Streptomyces venezuelae: one gene and its partner. The protein of the gene in region 1 binds, or shares a complex with, the protein of each later gene. Links are inferred from orthologs where the notes say so. Each region holds a gene or a part of one and is shown on either strand. Other genes may lie near its edges.

What was found.
Region 2: the proteins of rpsG (region 1) and tig are in contact, whole or in part, in a crystal structure (PDB 3GTY), measured with the Thermotoga maritima proteins. The link is inferred for Streptomyces venezuelae from one-to-one orthologs. Residues at the interface, in WP_004081843.1 of Thermotoga maritima: Lys34, Lys52, Lys55, Glu59, Arg62, Gln63, Glu66, Asn67, Lys69, Val71, Arg95, Ala109, Lys110, Lys111, Gly112, Arg113, Pro114, Glu117, Glu121, Ile124, Ala125, Tyr127, Asn128, Asn129, Thr130, Gly131, Lys135, Asp139, Arg142, Met143; in WP_004081061.1 of Thermotoga maritima: Glu122, Val124, Val129, Leu130, Tyr133, Glu188, Gly259, Ile262, Tyr263, Glu266, Ser270, Glu273, Gln274, Glu277, Arg308, Gln311, Ile312, Ser315, Tyr316, Glu325, Arg329, Arg336, Leu363, Phe366, Trp367, Arg373, Leu377, Arg381, Leu384, Glu387.

What each region holds. Positions count from the first base shown.
Region 1 is NZ_CP029193.1:4,858,649-4,866,807, reverse strand. What follows is about bases 4,598-7,525. They hold rpsG (30S ribosomal protein S7), read right to left. Parts: upstream 6,333-7,525; coding sequence 5,862-6,332; downstream 4,598-5,861. Other genes in these bases: DEJ47_RS22550 (hypothetical protein), read right to left, coding at 7,399-7,525; DEJ47_RS22555 (hypothetical protein), read right to left, coding at 6,971-7,387; rpsL (30S ribosomal protein S12), read right to left, coding at 6,335-6,706; fusA (elongation factor G), read right to left, coding at 4,598-5,822. Outside these bases: DEJ47_RS22590 (ATP-binding protein), read left to right, coding at 359-829; DEJ47_RS22585 (helix-turn-helix domain-containing protein), read left to right, coding at 1,046-1,990; tuf (elongation factor Tu), read right to left, coding at 2,358-3,551; more of fusA, read right to left, coding at 3,696-4,597; more of DEJ47_RS22550, read right to left, coding at 7,526-8,157.
Region 2 is NZ_CP029193.1:2,665,541-2,673,755, reverse strand. What follows is about bases 2,997-5,980. They hold tig (trigger factor), read left to right. Parts: upstream 2,997-3,786; coding sequence 3,787-5,175; downstream 5,176-5,980. Other genes in these bases: DEJ47_RS12285 (ATP-dependent Clp protease proteolytic subunit), read left to right, coding at 5,597-5,980; DEJ47_RS12305 (serine/threonine-protein kinase), read left to right, coding at 2,997-3,320. Also shown: DEJ47_RS12315 (acyltransferase family protein), read right to left, coding at 1-336; DEJ47_RS12310 (hypothetical protein), read left to right, coding at 891-1,085; more of DEJ47_RS12305, read left to right, coding at 1,173-2,996; more of DEJ47_RS12285, read left to right, coding at 5,981-6,202; DEJ47_RS12280 (ATP-dependent Clp protease proteolytic subunit), read left to right, coding at 6,264-6,959; ATP-dependent Clp protease ATP-binding subunit ClpX, read left to right, coding at 7,127-8,215. UniProt on the Bacillus subtilis protein: Involved in protein export. Acts as a chaperone by maintaining the newly synthesized protein in an open conformation. Functions as a peptidyl-prolyl cis-trans isomerase.

The DNA of each region.
Region 1 (8,159 bases):
GTAGACGAGCCCCTCCCCGTACCCCATGGCCGCCGCGAACTCCGCCGCCCGCATCCCCGCGGCCTCCCGGCGGGCCCGCAGCTGCCGCCCCACGAACGCGACGATCGCCACGCCCTGCTCGTCCTCCGGGTCGACCTCCCACCCCGGCTCCTCCGACTCCCGCTCCCGCTCACCCTCCGGAACCGCCGACCGCTCCATACGCCCGCCTCCCGTCCCACCAAGCCGCTACGTACGGTCAGCGCCGTACCCACAGAGACCGCTGGACAGCCTGTACAGCCCTGGACAAACGAAGGACAGTGACTGTACGCAGCCGCCAAGACACTGCGCAGCGTACGAGCGGGAGACCACGCTGAGTGACGTGAACCAGGAAACCGCCGCGCTCCCCCACACCACCCGTCACTTCACTGTCCTGCTCTCCCCCACGCCCCGAGGAGCCCGCCTGGCCCGACTCCTCGCCACCGAGCAGCTCCACTCGTGGGGGCTCCCCCTGGACCCGGCGCGCCACATCGTCGCGGAACTGGCGGCCAACGCCGCGACCCACGGCCGCGCACCGGGCCGCGACTTCCGACTCGCACTGCACGCCACGGCGGAAACGCTCCGCATCGCGGTCACGGACACGCACCCCGAAAGGCTCCCCGCACCCCAACTCCCCTCCCCAGACGCCGAATCCGGGCGCGGCCTGCTCCTCGTAGAAGCGCTGGCACACCGCTGGGGAGTGAAGGAAGACCGCTTCCCGCGCAAGACGGTGTGGGCGGAACTGGGCCTCACGCCACCGGAACCCGACTCCCCGTGCTCCGGTACCGCAGGCGCCTTTCCCCAAGGAACGTGAGACGGAGAAAAAGCACCCCACCAAACCCCACCAGGCCCCGCCACCGCCGACTCACTCCGGCGAGTGAACATCACCGGCTCGGCTGGCTTTCCGGCCCCCCAATGGCCCTACTCTCAGCCCCAGTAGCCGAGCAACAACACCAGACATGCGACGGCCCCCGCCGGGACGGCAATCCCGAGGCGAGGGCCTGACCACCGAGGAAGAGGCAACTTCCCGATGGACACCCAAAACCCTAGCGCGCCCCCGCGCCCCCAGTCCGCCCCTGGCGGCAATCAATCCCACGCACGGGCGACCCGGCACCCCCGCAGCCGAACGGACACGCGTCGACGGCCCACCGCCTCCGCACCCACGTCCGGCGTCACGCACGAGAACACCCGCCACACCACCCGCTTCACGGTGGTCGGCAACCACCTCACCCAGCACCAGGAGCTCTCCCTCCTGGCGATCGGCCTGGGCTGCCACATCCAGTCGCTGCCCGCCGGTGCCCACGTGGACATCAAGAGCCTCACCAAGCGCTTCCCGGAGGGCGCGACCCGCATCGCCGGGGCCCTGCGCGAGCTGGAGACCCACGGCTACCTGCGCCGGGACCGCGAACGCACCGCGTCCGGCCGCATCGTCACCCGCACGATCTCCTGCAACCAGCCGCAGGGCACCGCCCGACGCACCCCCACCCCGCCACGGAGGCAGCCCGCCCCCATCGCAGCGGTCCCACCCCGCACCAGCGAGACGCCACCCGCCCACGCACCCCGCACACACCCCCGCCCCCTCCCCGCCGTACCGCACCCGGCACACCCCACCCCGGCACTGCTCGAACAGGCCACCGCCACCCTCACGGAGCTGTGCCGCGAAGCCCCCCACCTGCTCCTCACCGCCCGCGATACGGCCCACCTCACCCCTGGCGTCGCCGCCTGGCTGGAACGAGAGGCATCCCCCGCCTCCGTGCGCCACGCCCTGACCCACGCCCTCCCACCCGACGGCCCCCGCCACCCCGCCGCACTCCTGTCCCACCGCCTGACAGCCCTGCTCCCACCCCCACCCCGCTTCCACCCCCCGCAGCGCACCCCCCACCCACTCCAGAACTGCGAAACCTGCGACCGCGCCTACCGAGCCCCGGAACCGGGCCGGTGCCGCGACTGCCGCATCCCTCCGTGCACTGCCTGACCAACGGACTTGAGCTGGAGTTGGGAGTACGCCTTCGCCTTCGCGGCAGAGGAAGCCGCCCGAACTGTGTCACCGGCCTTCCTCGCCGCAGTCCAGCGCAAGGCCGCAGAGCTGGTCAGGGCGGCCGAGACCCTGTACGTCCACGGCCGCGCCCACCAAGACGTCGACCCGAAGGGCGGCGACGTCACCGTCCCAGGCGGCATGTTCCGCTACCCACCTGGGCTTCTGAGGCCACACGGGCCCCCTGGCCAACACAAAAGGGCCCGTACGACCGAAGTCGTACGGGCCCTTCCGCTACTGCGTGTACTGCGATGCGCTCAGTTCAGAGCAACCGGGTTACCCCGATCCGCAAGCAAGTCGGGAGGACTTACTTGTTGATCTTGGTGACCTGGCCGGCGCCGACGGTCCGGCCACCCTCACGGATGGCGAACTTCAGGCCCTCTTCCATGGCGACGGGCTGGATGAGCTCGACGCTCATCTCGGTGTTGTCGCCCGGCATGACCATCTCGGTGCCCTCGGGGAGGGTCACGACGCCGGTCACGTCCGTGGTGCGGAAGTAGAACTGCGGGCGGTAGTTGTTGAAGAACGGGGTGTGACGGCCACCCTCGTCCTTCGACAGGATGTAGGCCTGGGCCTCGAACTCGGTGTGCGGCGTGACCGAACCGGGCTTGATGATGACCTGGCCGCGCTCGACGTCCTCGCGCTTGATGCCACGGAGGAGCAGACCGACGTTCTCACCGGCCTGGCCCTCGTCGAGCAGCTTGCGGAACATCTCGATGCCGGTGACCGTGGTGGTGGTCTTCTCGGTCTTGATGCCGATGATGTCGACGGTCTCGTTGACCTTGAGGACACCACGCTCGATACGACCGGTGACGACGGTGCCACGACCGGTGATCGTGAAGACGTCCTCGATCGGCATCAGGAACGGCTTGTCGACGTCGCGCTCGGGCTCCGGGATGGACTCGTCCACGGCCTTCATGAGCTCGAGGACGGTGTTGCCCCACTCCTTGTCGCCCTCAAGGGCCTTCAGAGCGGAGACCTTGACGACCGGCAGGTCGTCGCCCGGGAACTCGTACTCGGAGAGGAGCTCACGGACCTCGAGCTCGACGAGCTCCAGGATCTCCTCGTCGTCCACCATGTCGGCCTTGTTCAGGGCGACGACGATGTACGGAACGCCGACCTGGCGGGCCAGGAGCACGTGCTCCTTGGTCTGCGGCATCGGGCCGTCGGTGGCGGCAACCACGAGGATCGCGCCGTCCATCTGCGCGGCACCCGTGATCATGTTCTTGATGTAGTCCGCGTGACCGGGGCAGTCGACGTGGGCGTAGTGACGCGCCTCGGTCTGGTACTCGACGTGCGCGATCGAGATCGTGATACCGCGCTGGCGCTCCTCGGGAGCCTTGTCGATCTGGTCGAAGGCCGAGGCCTCGTTCAGGTCGGGGTACGCGTCGTGCAGCACCTTGGTAATGGCGGCCGTGAGGGTCGTCTTACCGTGGTCAATGTGACCGATGGTGCCGATGTTGACGTGCGGCTTAGTCCGCTCGAACTTCGCCTTCGCCACTGGGTCCTCCTGTGGAGTGGTTCTGTACGCCTTGCTTCATCGGCGCCAGGTGATCTTTGCTGGGAAGCCAGCCGCCGGGGTTCTCGCCCTGCGGGGTCGAACCCCGGCGGATGGTGTCAAGCCTAAAGCGTGAACTCGGGTGAGTTACTCGCCCTTGGCCTTCGCGATGATCTCCTCGGCGACGTTCCGCGGAACCTCGGCGTAGGAGTCGAACTGCATTGAGTAGCTTGCGCGACCCGACGTCTTGCTGCGGAGGTCTCCGACGTAGCCGAACATCTCCGAGAGGGGCACGAGGCCCTTCACGACGCGAGCGCCGCTGCGCTCCTCCATGGCCTGGATCTGGCCACGGCGGGAGTTGATGTCGCCGATGACATCGCCCATGTAGTCCTCGGGCGTGGTGACCTCGACGGCCATCATCGGCTCGAGCAGCACGGGGGACGCCTTGCGCGCGGCCTCCTTGAAGGCCTGCGAACCGGCGATCTTGAAGGCGAGCTCCGAGGAGTCGACCTCGTGGTAGGCACCGTCGATGAGCGTGACGCGGACGCCCGTCATCTCGTAGCCCGCGAGGATGCCGAACTGCATGGCTTCCTGCGCACCGGCGTCGACCGACGGGATGTACTCCCGCGGGATGCGGCCACCGGTGACCTTGTTGACGAACTCGTACGACGCGTCGCCGTCCGTGATCGGCTCGATCGCGATCTGCACCTTGGCGAACTGACCGGTACCACCGGTCTGCTTCTTGTGCGTGAAGTCGACGCGCTCGACGGCCTTGCGGATCGTCTCGCGGTACGCCACCTGCGGCTTGCCGACGTTCGCCTCGACGCGGAACTCGCGCTTCATGCGGTCGACGAGCACCTCGAGGTGGAGCTCACCCATACCACCGATGATGGTCTGGCCGGTCTCCTCGTCCGAGTGGACGCGGAAGGAGGGGTCCTCCTCCGAGAGACGCTGGATGGCGACACCCAGCTTCTCCTGGTCGCCCTTGGACTTCGGCTCGATGGCGACCTCGATCACCGGGGCCGGGAAGTCCATGGACTCCAGGATGACCGGAGCCTTGTCGTCGGAGAGCGTCTCACCCGTGGTGGTCTGCTTCAGGCCCATGACGGCGACGATGTCACCGGCGCCCACCGACTCGATCTCCTCACGCTTGTTCGCGTGCATGCGGTAGATCTTGCCGATGCGCTCCTTCTTGCCCTTGACGGAGTTCAGCACCGCGGTGCCGGAGTCCAGGCGACCGGAGTAGATCCGGACGAAGGTGAGCTTGCCGAGGTGCGGGTCGCTCGCGATCTTGAACGCGAGGGCCGACAGCGGCTCGTCGTCGGACGGCTTGCGCTTGACGACCAGCTCCGGGTCCTTGACGTCGTGGCCCTCGATGGCCTCGACGTCCAGGGGGGAGGGAAGGTAGCGCACGACCGCGTCGAGCAGGGGCTGGACGCCCTTGTTCTTGAACGCGGTACCGCAGAAGACGGGGGTGACGGTGGTGTCGCCGCCCTTGCCGGAGGCGATGGTGATGCGACGGATCGCCGCGTACAGCTGCTCCTCGGTGGGCTCCTGGCCCTCCAGGTACAGCTCCATCATCTCTTCGTCGTTCTCCGCGACGGCCTCGAGCAGCTTGCCGCGGTACTCCTCGGCAGCCTCGGTGTGCGTGTCGGGGATGTCGACGATGTCGTAGGCCTCGCCCATCTTGGTCTCGGCGGACCAGACGAAGGCCTTCATGGTGACGAGGTCGACGACGCCCTTGAAGTCAGCCTCTGCGCCGATGGGCAGCTGCATGACGATCGGGGTCGCACCGAGGCGGTCGACGATCATGTCGACACAGCGGTGGAACTCGGCACCGGTGCGGTCGAGCTTGTTGACGAAGCAGATACGCGGGACGCCGTAACGGTCCGCCTGACGCCACACGGTCTCGGACTGGGGCTCGACGCCGGCAACGCCGTCGAACACCGTCACGGCACCGTCGAGCACGCGGAGCGAACGCTCCACCTCGACGGTGAAGTCGACGTGGCCCGGGGTGTCGATGATGTTGATCGTGTGATCGACGTCGTTCAGCGGCCAGTGACAGGTGGTGGCAGCAGAGGTGATCGTGATGCCACGCTCCTGCTCCTGCTCCATCCAGTCCATCGTGGCGGCGCCGTCGTGGACCTCACCGATCTTGTACGACACACCGGTGTAGAACAGGATCCGCTCGGTGGTCGTCGTCTTGCCCGCGTCGATGTGGGCCATGATGCCGATGTTGCGCACCTTGGCCAGGTCAAGTGAAGTGGTAGCCATGTCGGCTCAGTCTTCTCTCGGTCTCGATGGGGGTAGCGACTACCAGCGGTAGTGCGCGAAGGCCTTGTTGGACTCGGCCATCTTGTGGGTGTCCTCACGCTTCTTCACAGCGGCACCGAGGCCGTTGGAGGCGTCGAGGAGCTCGTTGAGCAGACGCTCGGTCATGGTCTTCTCGCGACGGGCGCGGGAGTAACCGACGAGCCAGCGCAGGGCGAGCGTGTTCGCACGGCCCGGCTTGACCTCGATCGGGACCTGGTAGGTCGCGCCACCGACACGGCGGGACTTGACCTCGAGGGTCGGCTTGATGTTCTCGAGCGCGCGCTTCAGCGTGATGACCGGGTCGTTGCCGGTCTTCTCGCGCAGGCCCTCCATGGCGCCGTACACGATGCGCTCGGCGGTGGAGCGCTTGCCGTTCAGCAGCACCTTGTTGATGAGGGAGGTCACCAGAGGAGAACCGTAGACCGGGTCGATGATGACCGGGCGCTTCGGGGCGGGGCCCTTACGAGGCATTCTTACTTCTCCTTCTTGGCGCCGTAGCGGCTGCGGGCCTGCTTGCGGTTCTTGACACCCTGGGTGTCGAGCGAGCCGCGGATGATCTTGTAACGAACACCAGGCAGGTCCTTCACACGGCCACCGCGCACGAGCACGATGGAGTGCTCCTGCAGGTTGTGTCCCTCACCCGGAATGTAGGCCGTGACCTCGATCCCGGAGGTCAGACGCACACGCGCGACCTTACGGAGGGCCGAGTTCGGCTTCTTCGGGGTGGTCGTGAACACACGCGTGCAGACGCCACGGCGCTGGGGCGAACCCTCGAGTGCGGGCGTCTTGTTCTTCTCGACCTTGTCCTGCCGGCCCTTACGGACCAGCTGCTGGATCGTAGGCACTACTTCTCCGGTTTCTGTGTGCCGAATAGTAAAGCTAACCCGGAACTTCGCCGACCCACGCGGTCGGGTGTGTCGAATGCTGCGGACTCCCGCCACAGGGCGGAAAGGAGCGCAGATTACGGTGGCCTTTCTCGGACTCCCGCAGCGGTTGATGACACGCGCGCGAGCCCAGGCACACCCCAGGCACAAGGTCTGAGCGTACCTACCTCATCGAGTCTGGTCAAAACAAATGCGATGGGGGGCGACACGCCGGACATCTGCAGATCAAGTCCGATGCAGAAAGTCCTTGATCAATTGGACATCCGCCTGATCCTTCGGTCGCAGCGAGCGCTCTTTCCACATGAGGACCTGGGACAAGGGGCAGAACGGGATGCCCGACATCCACTCCGCATCCTTGATCAGGACGTCCGGCTCGGGCGTGCCGGGCAACCAGCGGTCAAAGACGTCGATGGCGCCGCCGAACAGTGGCACCACGCGGCCGTGACCGGACGGAGCGACCACAGGGTCGGCCAAACCCTCCGCGATCTTCCACGCGGCCCCACGAGCGACGACATCCAGGTCTCCGACACGCTCCCTGATGCCGTGCGCCAGCAGCGGCCCGCTGCCCGCCACCACGTAGTCCGAGGACGGCAGATTCAGGGACAGCAGCTTCTGGATCAGTGGGTGCCTTCTCAGCTCCAAGGCAGCTTCTCCTAGAGGATGGGCAGCCCGACCGCCGAGCGAGCAGCCATGCTCATCCCGAGCGAGGCGATGACACTGGCCAGCGTACCGATGAGGAAGTACTCGGACGCGTGCTTGCCGTGTTCACTCGTGGGGACCCGAGCCAGCGACTTCGCCGCCAGCACCAGAGCTGCGGCCTCGGGCTGGCCTGCGGCGAGGAAGGCGAAGAGAAGCCCCCGCTCCAGCAGCCCGATCGCCCGTCCTGCGCTCATGAACTCCACAGCAGCACGCCGCTCCGGACTGTCCGGCAGTGCCAGAATCTCCCGGCGTACGGGACCGGTCACCGACCTCGCCAGAGCCCCACCGCCGAATACGGAGACCAGCGCGGCCGAAAGGAAGACCGCGATCTCATCACTCAGAGCGGCTTCCCTCATCAGAGGCACCACCGTTGCGCCGGCGGCCCACAGAGCCAGGAAGACGGCCCCCACGAGAACCGCGACACTCGCCCGGCGCGTACGGGCCAACCGCCCCACCATCAGCGGCATCGTCACGGTGAAGCCCACCTCCGGCATACCTGCGGGGTGCTTCCACAGGACGCAACCCAGGGACAGCAGCACAGCCACCGCCAGCGCGACCCACGGTCTCTGGCCATCGGCGTACGGAGCAGCCGCATACACCCCGTAGGCCAGCGTGAAGAGCACCGTCCGCCAAGGGCGCGATCCGGGCCATGCGAGTCCCATCGGGACCAGTACCGCCGCCGCCAGACCGAAGGACAGCCGAGCCGTCTCCACTT
Region 2 (8,215 bases), 2.2 Mb from region 1 along the record:
GCCGGAGATGACGATGAACGCCGGCATGTGGAAGGTGTAGACGGTCATGTACAGCGCTTCGGCCGTACGGCTGTGATCGGTCAGCGGTTCCCATGCGTGGGCCATCGCCACGAGGACGATCGCCAGGTACTTGGCGTTGTCGAAGAACGCGTCGCGCTGTTTGGCGGGCTTCGGCCCGCCGTGGGCGGTGCTGCGGCCTGCCGGAGTGGGGGGAGTGGTGGGGGCGGCCTGCGGGGGCGGGTGGGGGGCGCGGGGAGTGGGGACTCCGGCCGCCGGCACCTGGGCCGGTGGGAGGGGCGCCCGGTGGCGTCCGTGCGGGTGCACCGAGTTGGTCACAGGCCCTCCCACCGAGAGCTCGGCGAGACGACCCGGAACCGCACTGCGCCTACGGGGGTGGTGGCAGCGTGGAACATCTGAGGCACCCTAGCGTCGCCCCGGCGTATTCGTAAAACCCCCGTCACTTCTCCCGACTCAATCTCCTGCAATCACGCCGGTTAATCCCGCGGGTCGACAAAGAGACGTGATGGTTCGCGACCCGACCCTGTCCAGTACGTCACAACTCATCCGGTTTAAATGGTGCATAACGCGCTCTCTCGGCGCCTGTCGGATGTGCCCTCCATGACAATTCGAATTTCCTGCGAACGTCGTGTGTGGCGGTGGCAACGATCACGTCGAATTCCGATGACTTCGGATACTCGAATTGCTGTACGACGCCGCGCTGCCCGTGCGCCCCCTGGGCGCCCTTGTGCGCAGGGGCCGTCACGTGTCGGCCGACGTTGCGTCACCGGCCGCATGGAGGAGGCCTGTTGGTGGCACGATGGTCCGTGGCGGGGGTGTGCGGGGTCGTACCCCCCGGGCCGGGAGAGCGACCGACCTAGGGTGTGATCAGTGTGGCCATTTCGCTGTCAGTGGTGCTGCTGTTGGCGATCATCCTCGTGGTGCTGATCCGCGGGGGGTCGCTCAAGGCGGGGCCCGCGATCGTCGCGGTGCTCTTCGGCTTCTTCCTCGCCTCCACAGGTATGGCGCCCTCCATAAACCGTTTCCTGAACGAAGTGGCGGAGACCATCAACTCGATCAGCTTCTGACGCCCCGCGGGGGAGTGTTCTCGAACCGGCGTACGCTGCGGTGAACCGGAGAGCGAGGGCATGGACCGAGGGGCGGGGGCGTTAGGGATGGTGCTGCGCGACTCGGACCCGGAGGAGATCGGCGGATATCCGATCGAGGACCGGCTCGGCTCCGGCGGCATGGGCGTCGTCTATCTCGGCCGCTCCGCGTCGGGACGCCGCCTCGCGCTGAAGGTCGTCCACGGCCAGTACGCCGACGACCAGGAGTTCCGCATCAGGTTCCGCCGCGAGGTGGCCGCCGCCCGCCAGGTCAGCGGAGCCTTCACCGCCCCCGTCGTGGACGCCGACGCCGACGCGCCGAGCCCCTGGATGGCCACGGTCTACATCCCCGGCGAGGACCTCGGCACCCACGTCCGCCGCGAGGGACCGCTCCCACTGGACCGGCTCCAGGAACTGGCCGCGGGCCTCACCGAAGCGCTCCGCGACATCCACCGCGTCGGCGTCGTCCACCGCGACCTCAAGCCCGCCAACGTCATGCTCGCGGAGGACGGACCGCGCGTCATCGACTTCGGGGTCTCCCGCGCCGCCGAAGCCCTCGGCGCCGACGCGCTCACCCAGACCGGCCGCGTCATGGGGACCCCGCCCTACATGTCCCCGGAACAGCTCACCACCCCGCGCGACGTCGGTCCCGCGTCCGACGTCTTCTCCCTCGGCGCCGTCCTCGCGTACGCGGCGACCGGGCGCGGCCCCTTCGACAGCGACAGCCCCTACGAGACGGCCACCCGCGTCGTCCAGGGCACCCCCGAACTCGACGACGTGCCCGCCCCGTTGCGCCGCTTCGTCGAATGGTGCCTCGACAAGGACCCCGAGGCCCGCCCCACCCCCGACGAACTCCTCGCCCTCCTCAAGGGCGAACCGATACCGCCCAGGACCACCGGCGCCCCGGCCGCCGGGGAGAAGCCCTCGGAGGCCACCGGAGCCCCCGCTCCGCGCCGCCGCCGAAGACTCCTCCTGACGGCCGCCGTGGGCGGGCTGCTGCTCGCCCTGGCAGGGACGGCGGCCGTCGTGCGTCTCGGGGGCGACGACGGACAGGTGGCGAGCCAGTTGCCCGCCGGGTGGCGGGACTGGACCACGAAGGACACGCTCACCGCCGCCAAGGGCGAGGACCCCTCACCCTCGGGCCCCTTCACGCGCTGCGCCGCCGCCCGCGCGGGCCTCATCTGCGCCGGCGACGACGTCAAGGCCGTCCGTTTCTCCCTCGCCACGGGCAAGCGGGAGTGGGGCCTGCCCGTCGACAGCGTCCCCGACGACAGCAGCAGCATGGAGGGCGACGTCATCGGCACCGCCGGCGACCGCGTCTACGTCTACCGCAACGACCAGAGCGTCCCGGAAGAGGACAGCGGTACGACGTACGAGAAGTACGCGATCGAAGCCGTCGACGCCCGGACCGGCGACGTCCTGTGGACCGCGCCCACCCAGAGCGGCACCGGCGCCATGGCGCCCGACCTCACCCCGGACACCGGCACCGCCGCCGCCACGAAGGACGGCGTCCTCACCATCCACGGCGCCCTGGGCGACTCGTACGCGCTCCTCGACCCCCGGGACGGCGACCCGCGCTGGGAGCGTCCGCTGCCGGACGGCGAGTGCAGGCTGCGGGCGGCCGCGGGAGAGGGCTACCTGCTCTGCGCCGCGGGGAGATCGGAGACCCGGCTCTCCCGCCTCGACCCCGCCACCGGCAGGCCCGCCTGGACGGTCACCGTCCGCGGCACCTTCAACCTCCTCGGCGCCGCCGGTGACCGTCTCGTCCTCGCGGACACCTCCGGAACCACGCACCGCAGCGTCGTCACCGTCACCGCGAACGGCAGCCACACGCGGCGCACCGTCGCGCTGGACCGCCCCCAGCCGGCCGCGGCGATCCCCACCCTCAGCCGGGACACGCTGTACTTCACGCTCTCCAGCGGCAGCGTGCGCGCCGTCGACCCCCGCACCGGCCGCCAACGGTGGAGCCGCAACTCCACCGTCGAGTTCCCCGGCCAACCCCTCGCCTCCGCCACGCACGTCTACGTGGCCTCGCCCAGCGGCCGCCTCGCCGCCCTGGACGGCAGGACCGGCGACGTGGCGTGGACCCGGCCCGGCAGAGGCGTCAGCACGTCCTGGATGGGCGACCAGGGCGCCCGCCTCACGCTGGTGGGCGACGCGCTGTACGTCCCGTACGGCACACGCTCCGTGTACACCGTCGACGTGCGCCACCCCTGAGCACGAACGAAGAAACCCCAGGCCACACGGCCTGGGGTTGCTTCACGAGAGCGGGCGACGGGAATCGAACCCGCGTAGCTAGTTTGGAAGACTAGGGCTCTACCATTGAGCTACGCCCGCACAGATCGCGCCACGAGCGGATGCCGCGGCACGACAGGCATCGTAGCGGGTCCTGGCCCCTCGCCGCACGTGCCCCCCGGAACCGGCCCCGTTCAACGGGGAGCCGCACTGCCTGCGGGCATGTACCCTACGTGTCGCACCGACGGGGTGTGGCGCAGCTTGGTAGCGCGTCCGCTTTGGGAGCGGAAGGCCGTGGGTTCAAATCCCGCCACCCCGACCAACGAAATCCTCCCCACAAGATCGCATTGTGGCTCGGCTCCTGCTTGCCGTTACTATGCAAGCTGTGTGCCCGTGTGTCTCTGAGCCGGGCAGAATCCCAAGAAGTCAGCCCCAAGGAGACCGAACCGTGAAGAGCGCCGTGGAGACCCTGAACCCGACCCGGGTTCGGCTCACTGTTGAGGTGCCCTTCGAGGAGCTCAAGGACAGCCTCGACGCGGCCTACAAGAAGATCAACCAGCAGGTCACGGTGAAGGGCTTCCGCAAGGGCAAGATCCCGGCCCGCGTCATCGACCAGCGGTTCGGCCGTGGCGCCGTCCTCGAAGAGGCCGTCAACGACGCGCTCCCGAAGTTCTACACCGAGGCCGTCAACGAGGCCGAGCTCAATGTCCTGGGCCAGCCCGAGGTGGACATCACCGAGCTGAAGGACAACGAGACCCTCAACTTCACCGCCGAGGTCGACGTCCGTCCCTCCATCGAGATCCCGGACTACTCCGGCATCGAGGTCGAGGTCGACGCGATCGAGGTCAGCGACGAGGACGTCGACAAGGCCGTCGAGGAGCTGCGCGAGCGCTTCGCCTCCACGTCCCCGGTCGAGCGTGCCGCCGAGGACGGCGACGTCGTGACCATCGACCTCGAGGCCAAGGTCGAGGGCGAGGTCCTGGAGGACGGCGTCGCCTCCGGCGTCTCCTACACGATCGGCTCCGGCGAGCTCCTCGAGGGCATCGACGACGCCGTGAAGGGCCTGGAGGCCGGTGGCGAGGCCACCTTCACCTCCGAGCTCAAGGGCGGCTCGGCGGCCGGCAAGGAGGCCGAGGTCACCGTCAAGGTCACCCAGGTCGCCGCCCGTGAACTGCCGTCCCTCGACGACGACTTCGCGCAGCTCGCCTCCGAGTTCGACACCCTCGACGAGCTGAAGGCCGACAGCCGCAAGCGCCTCGAGAACATGAAGCAGTACGACCAGGCGACGCAGGCCCAGGAGCGCGTCCTGGAGAAGCTGCTCGAGCTGGTCGAGGTCCCCGTCCCCGAGAAGCTCCTCGCGGACGAGATCCAGACCCGCACGCACAACCTCGAGCACCACCAGCTCGGCCAGATGGGCCTCGACCTGGACAAGTACCTGGAGATCCAGGGCAAGTCCCGCGAGGAGTTCGACGCCGAGACCAAGGAGCAGGCCGAGAAGGGCATCAAGACGCAGTTCGTCCTCGACGAGCTCGTCAACAAGGAGAAGCTGAACGTGAACCAGGAGGAGCTCACCGAGCACCTCATGCGTCGCGCGCAGTCCTCCGGCATGTCCCCCGACCAGTTCGCCCAGGCCGTCGTCGAGGGCGGCCAGGTTCCGATGCTCGTCGGCGAGGTCGCCCGCGGCAAGGCCCTCGCGGTCGTCGTCGAGGCGGCGACGGTCAAGGACACGAACGGTGAGGTCGTCGACCTCGAGGACGAGGACGACGAGACGGCTGCCGCCGAGGGCGAGCAGACCGAGGCGACCTCCGACGCCGCCGAGGAGAAGACCGAGGCCTGAGCCTCGCTCTGACGCTCGCGCACCGGGCCCCCAGGACTTCTCGGTCCCGGGGGCCCGGTGTCTTCAGGGGCGTGGGGAACCGCGCGAGCAACCCCCACAAGCCGCACCCGCCACTGGGCCCTGCCGCGGGCAGACCCGCTTGCGGCCCGGCGGGGGCCGATCGCGCAGTTCCCCGCGCCCCTTACGGGCCACGACCGGCACTGTTCAAGGCGCCCCCGCCAGAACCTGCGCTCACAGCGAACAGTTGGTTCTCCGGGATTCCCGGAGGGACCCCGCGCGTTAGGGTCCATGAATACGAGGGCAGGGGAGTCCCCGACGCCGCCCCGGAGCGGCGCCGCACGCGGGCCCCCGCGCCCCAGCTGAAGACGTGAGACGGCCCGGCGCCGTCGTAAGACGAGCAGGTGGATACGTGACGAATCTGATGCCCTCCGCCGCCGGCGACCCCTCCATCGGTGGTGGCCTCGGCGACCAGGTCTACAACCGGCTGCTCGGCGAGCGGATCATCTTCCTCGGCCAGCCGGTCGACGACGACATTGCCAACAAGATCACCGCGCAGCTGCTGCTCCTTGCCTCCGATCCGGACAAGGACATCTACCTCTACATCAACAGCCCCGGCGGCTCGATCACGGCCGGCATGGCGATCTACGACACCATGCAGTACATCAAGAACGACGTGGTGACGATCGCGATGGGCATGGCCGCCTCCATGGGCCAGTTCCTGCTCAGCGCGGGCACGCCCGGCAAGCGCTTCGCGCTGCCGAACGCCGAGATCCTGATCCACCAGCCGTCCGCGGGCCTCGCGGGCTCCGCGTCGGACATCAAGATCCACGCCGAGCGGCTGCTGCTGACCAAGAAGAAGATGGCCGAGCTCACGGCGTTCCACACCGGTCAGACCGTCGAGCAGGTCACGCGCGACTCGGACCGCGACCGCTGGTTCGACCCGCAGGAGGCCAAGGAGTACGGCCTCATCGACGACATCATGTCCAGCGCCGCAGGCATGCCGGGCGGGGGCGGCACCGGAGCCTGAGCCCCGTGCTCAGCGCCCCGCAGCCGACACCTAAGCCCCTCGCTTCTCAGGAGAACCAGAGATGAACAACTTCCCCGGTCGCGGCCTCTCCGGCCGTGCACAGGCCGAGAGCGGCCAGGCCGAGTTCACCGGCACCGGCGCCGAGTCGCGTTACGTGATCCCGCGTTTCGTGGAGCGCACCTCGCAGGGCGTGCGGGAGTACGACCCGTACGCGAAGCTCTTCGAGGAGCGCGTGATCTTCCTCGGCGTGCAGATCGACGACGCGTCCGCCAACGACGTCATGGCGCAGCTCCTGTGCCTGGAGTCGATGGACCCGGACCGCGACATCTCGATCTACATCAACAGCCCCGGCGGCTCGTTCACGGCCCTCACGGCCATCTACGACACGATGCAGTTCGTGAAGCCCGACGTGCAGACCGTCTGCATGGGCCAGGCCGCGTCGGCCGCCGCCGTGCTCCTCGCGGCGGGCACGCCCGGCAAGCGCATGGCGCTGCCGAACGCGCGCGTCCTGATCCACCAGCCCTACAGCGAGACCGGCCGCGGTCAGGTCTCCGACCTGGAGATCGCCGCCAACGAAATCCTCCGGATGCGTTCGCAGCTGGAGGAGATGCTGGCCAAGCACTCCACGACGCCGATCGAGAAGATCCGCGACGACATCGAGCGCGACAAGATCCTCACGGCCGAGGACGCGCTCTCGTACGGCTTGGTCGACCAGATCATCTCCACCCGGAAGATGAACAATTCCGCGGTTGCCTGACACTGAGCTGTAGCATCTGCCGCTCCACGGCACGGTTCGCGCACGACCCGCGTCGAAGCGAACCGTGCCAAGGGGGGCCCGAACGGGGGGCCCGGCAGGGTACCGTCGGATATGAGGCACCAGGAGCCGCTGAACGTGGCGTCTCCCAGGCGAAGGGGAAGCACCTCGTGGCACGCATCGGTGACGGCGGCGATCTGCTCAAGTGCTCGTTCTGCGGAAAGAGTCAGAAGCAGGTCAAGAAGCTCATCGCAGGCCCCGGTGTGTACATCTGCGACGAGTGCATCGACCTCTGTAACGAGATCATCGAGGAAGAGCTCGCGGAGACGAGCGAGGTCCGCTGGGAGGAACTCCCCAAGCCTCGCGAGATCTACGAATTCCTTGAGGGCTACGTCGTGGGCCAGGAGCCCGCGAAGAAGGCCCTCTCGGTAGCGGTGTACAACCACTACAAGCGGGTCCAGGCAGGAGAGAACGGCGGCGCCCAGGGCCGTGACGACGCGATCGAACTCGCGAAGTCCAACATCCTGCTGCTCGGCCCGACCGGCTCCGGCAAGACCCTCCTCGCGCAGACGCTCGCGCGCATGCTGAACGTTCCGTTCGCCATCGCGGACGCGACGGCGCTGACGGAGGCGGGCTATGTCGGCGAGGACGTCGAGAACATCCTCCTGAAGCTGATCCAGGCGGCCGACTACGACGTCAAGAAGGCCGAGACCGGGATCATCTACATCGACGAGATCGACAAGGTGGCCCGCAAGAGCGAGAACCCGTCGATCACCCGCGATGTCAGCGGCGAGGGCGTCCAGCAGGCGCTCCTGAAGATCCTGGAGGGCACCACGGCGTCGGTGCCCCCGCAGGGCGGCCGCAAGCACCCGCACCAGGAGTTCATCCAGATCGACACGACGAACGTGCTGTTCATCGTGGGCGGTGCCTTCGCGGGCCTGGAGAAGATCATCGAGTCCCGCGCGGGCGCGAAGGGCATCGGCTTCGGCGCCACCATCCGCTCCAAGCGCGAGATGGAGGAGAAGGACCAGTTCGAGGACATCATGCCGGAGGACCTGGTGAAGTTCGGGATGATCCCCGAGTTCATCGGCCGCCTCCCCGTGATCACCTCGGTCCACAACCTCGACCGCGAGGCCCTGCTCCAGATCCTCGTCGAGCCGCGCAACGCGCTGGTGAAGCAGTACCAGCGGCTGTTCGAACTCGACGGCGTGGAGCTGGAGTTCGAGCGCGAGGCACTGGAGGCCATCGCGGACCAGGCG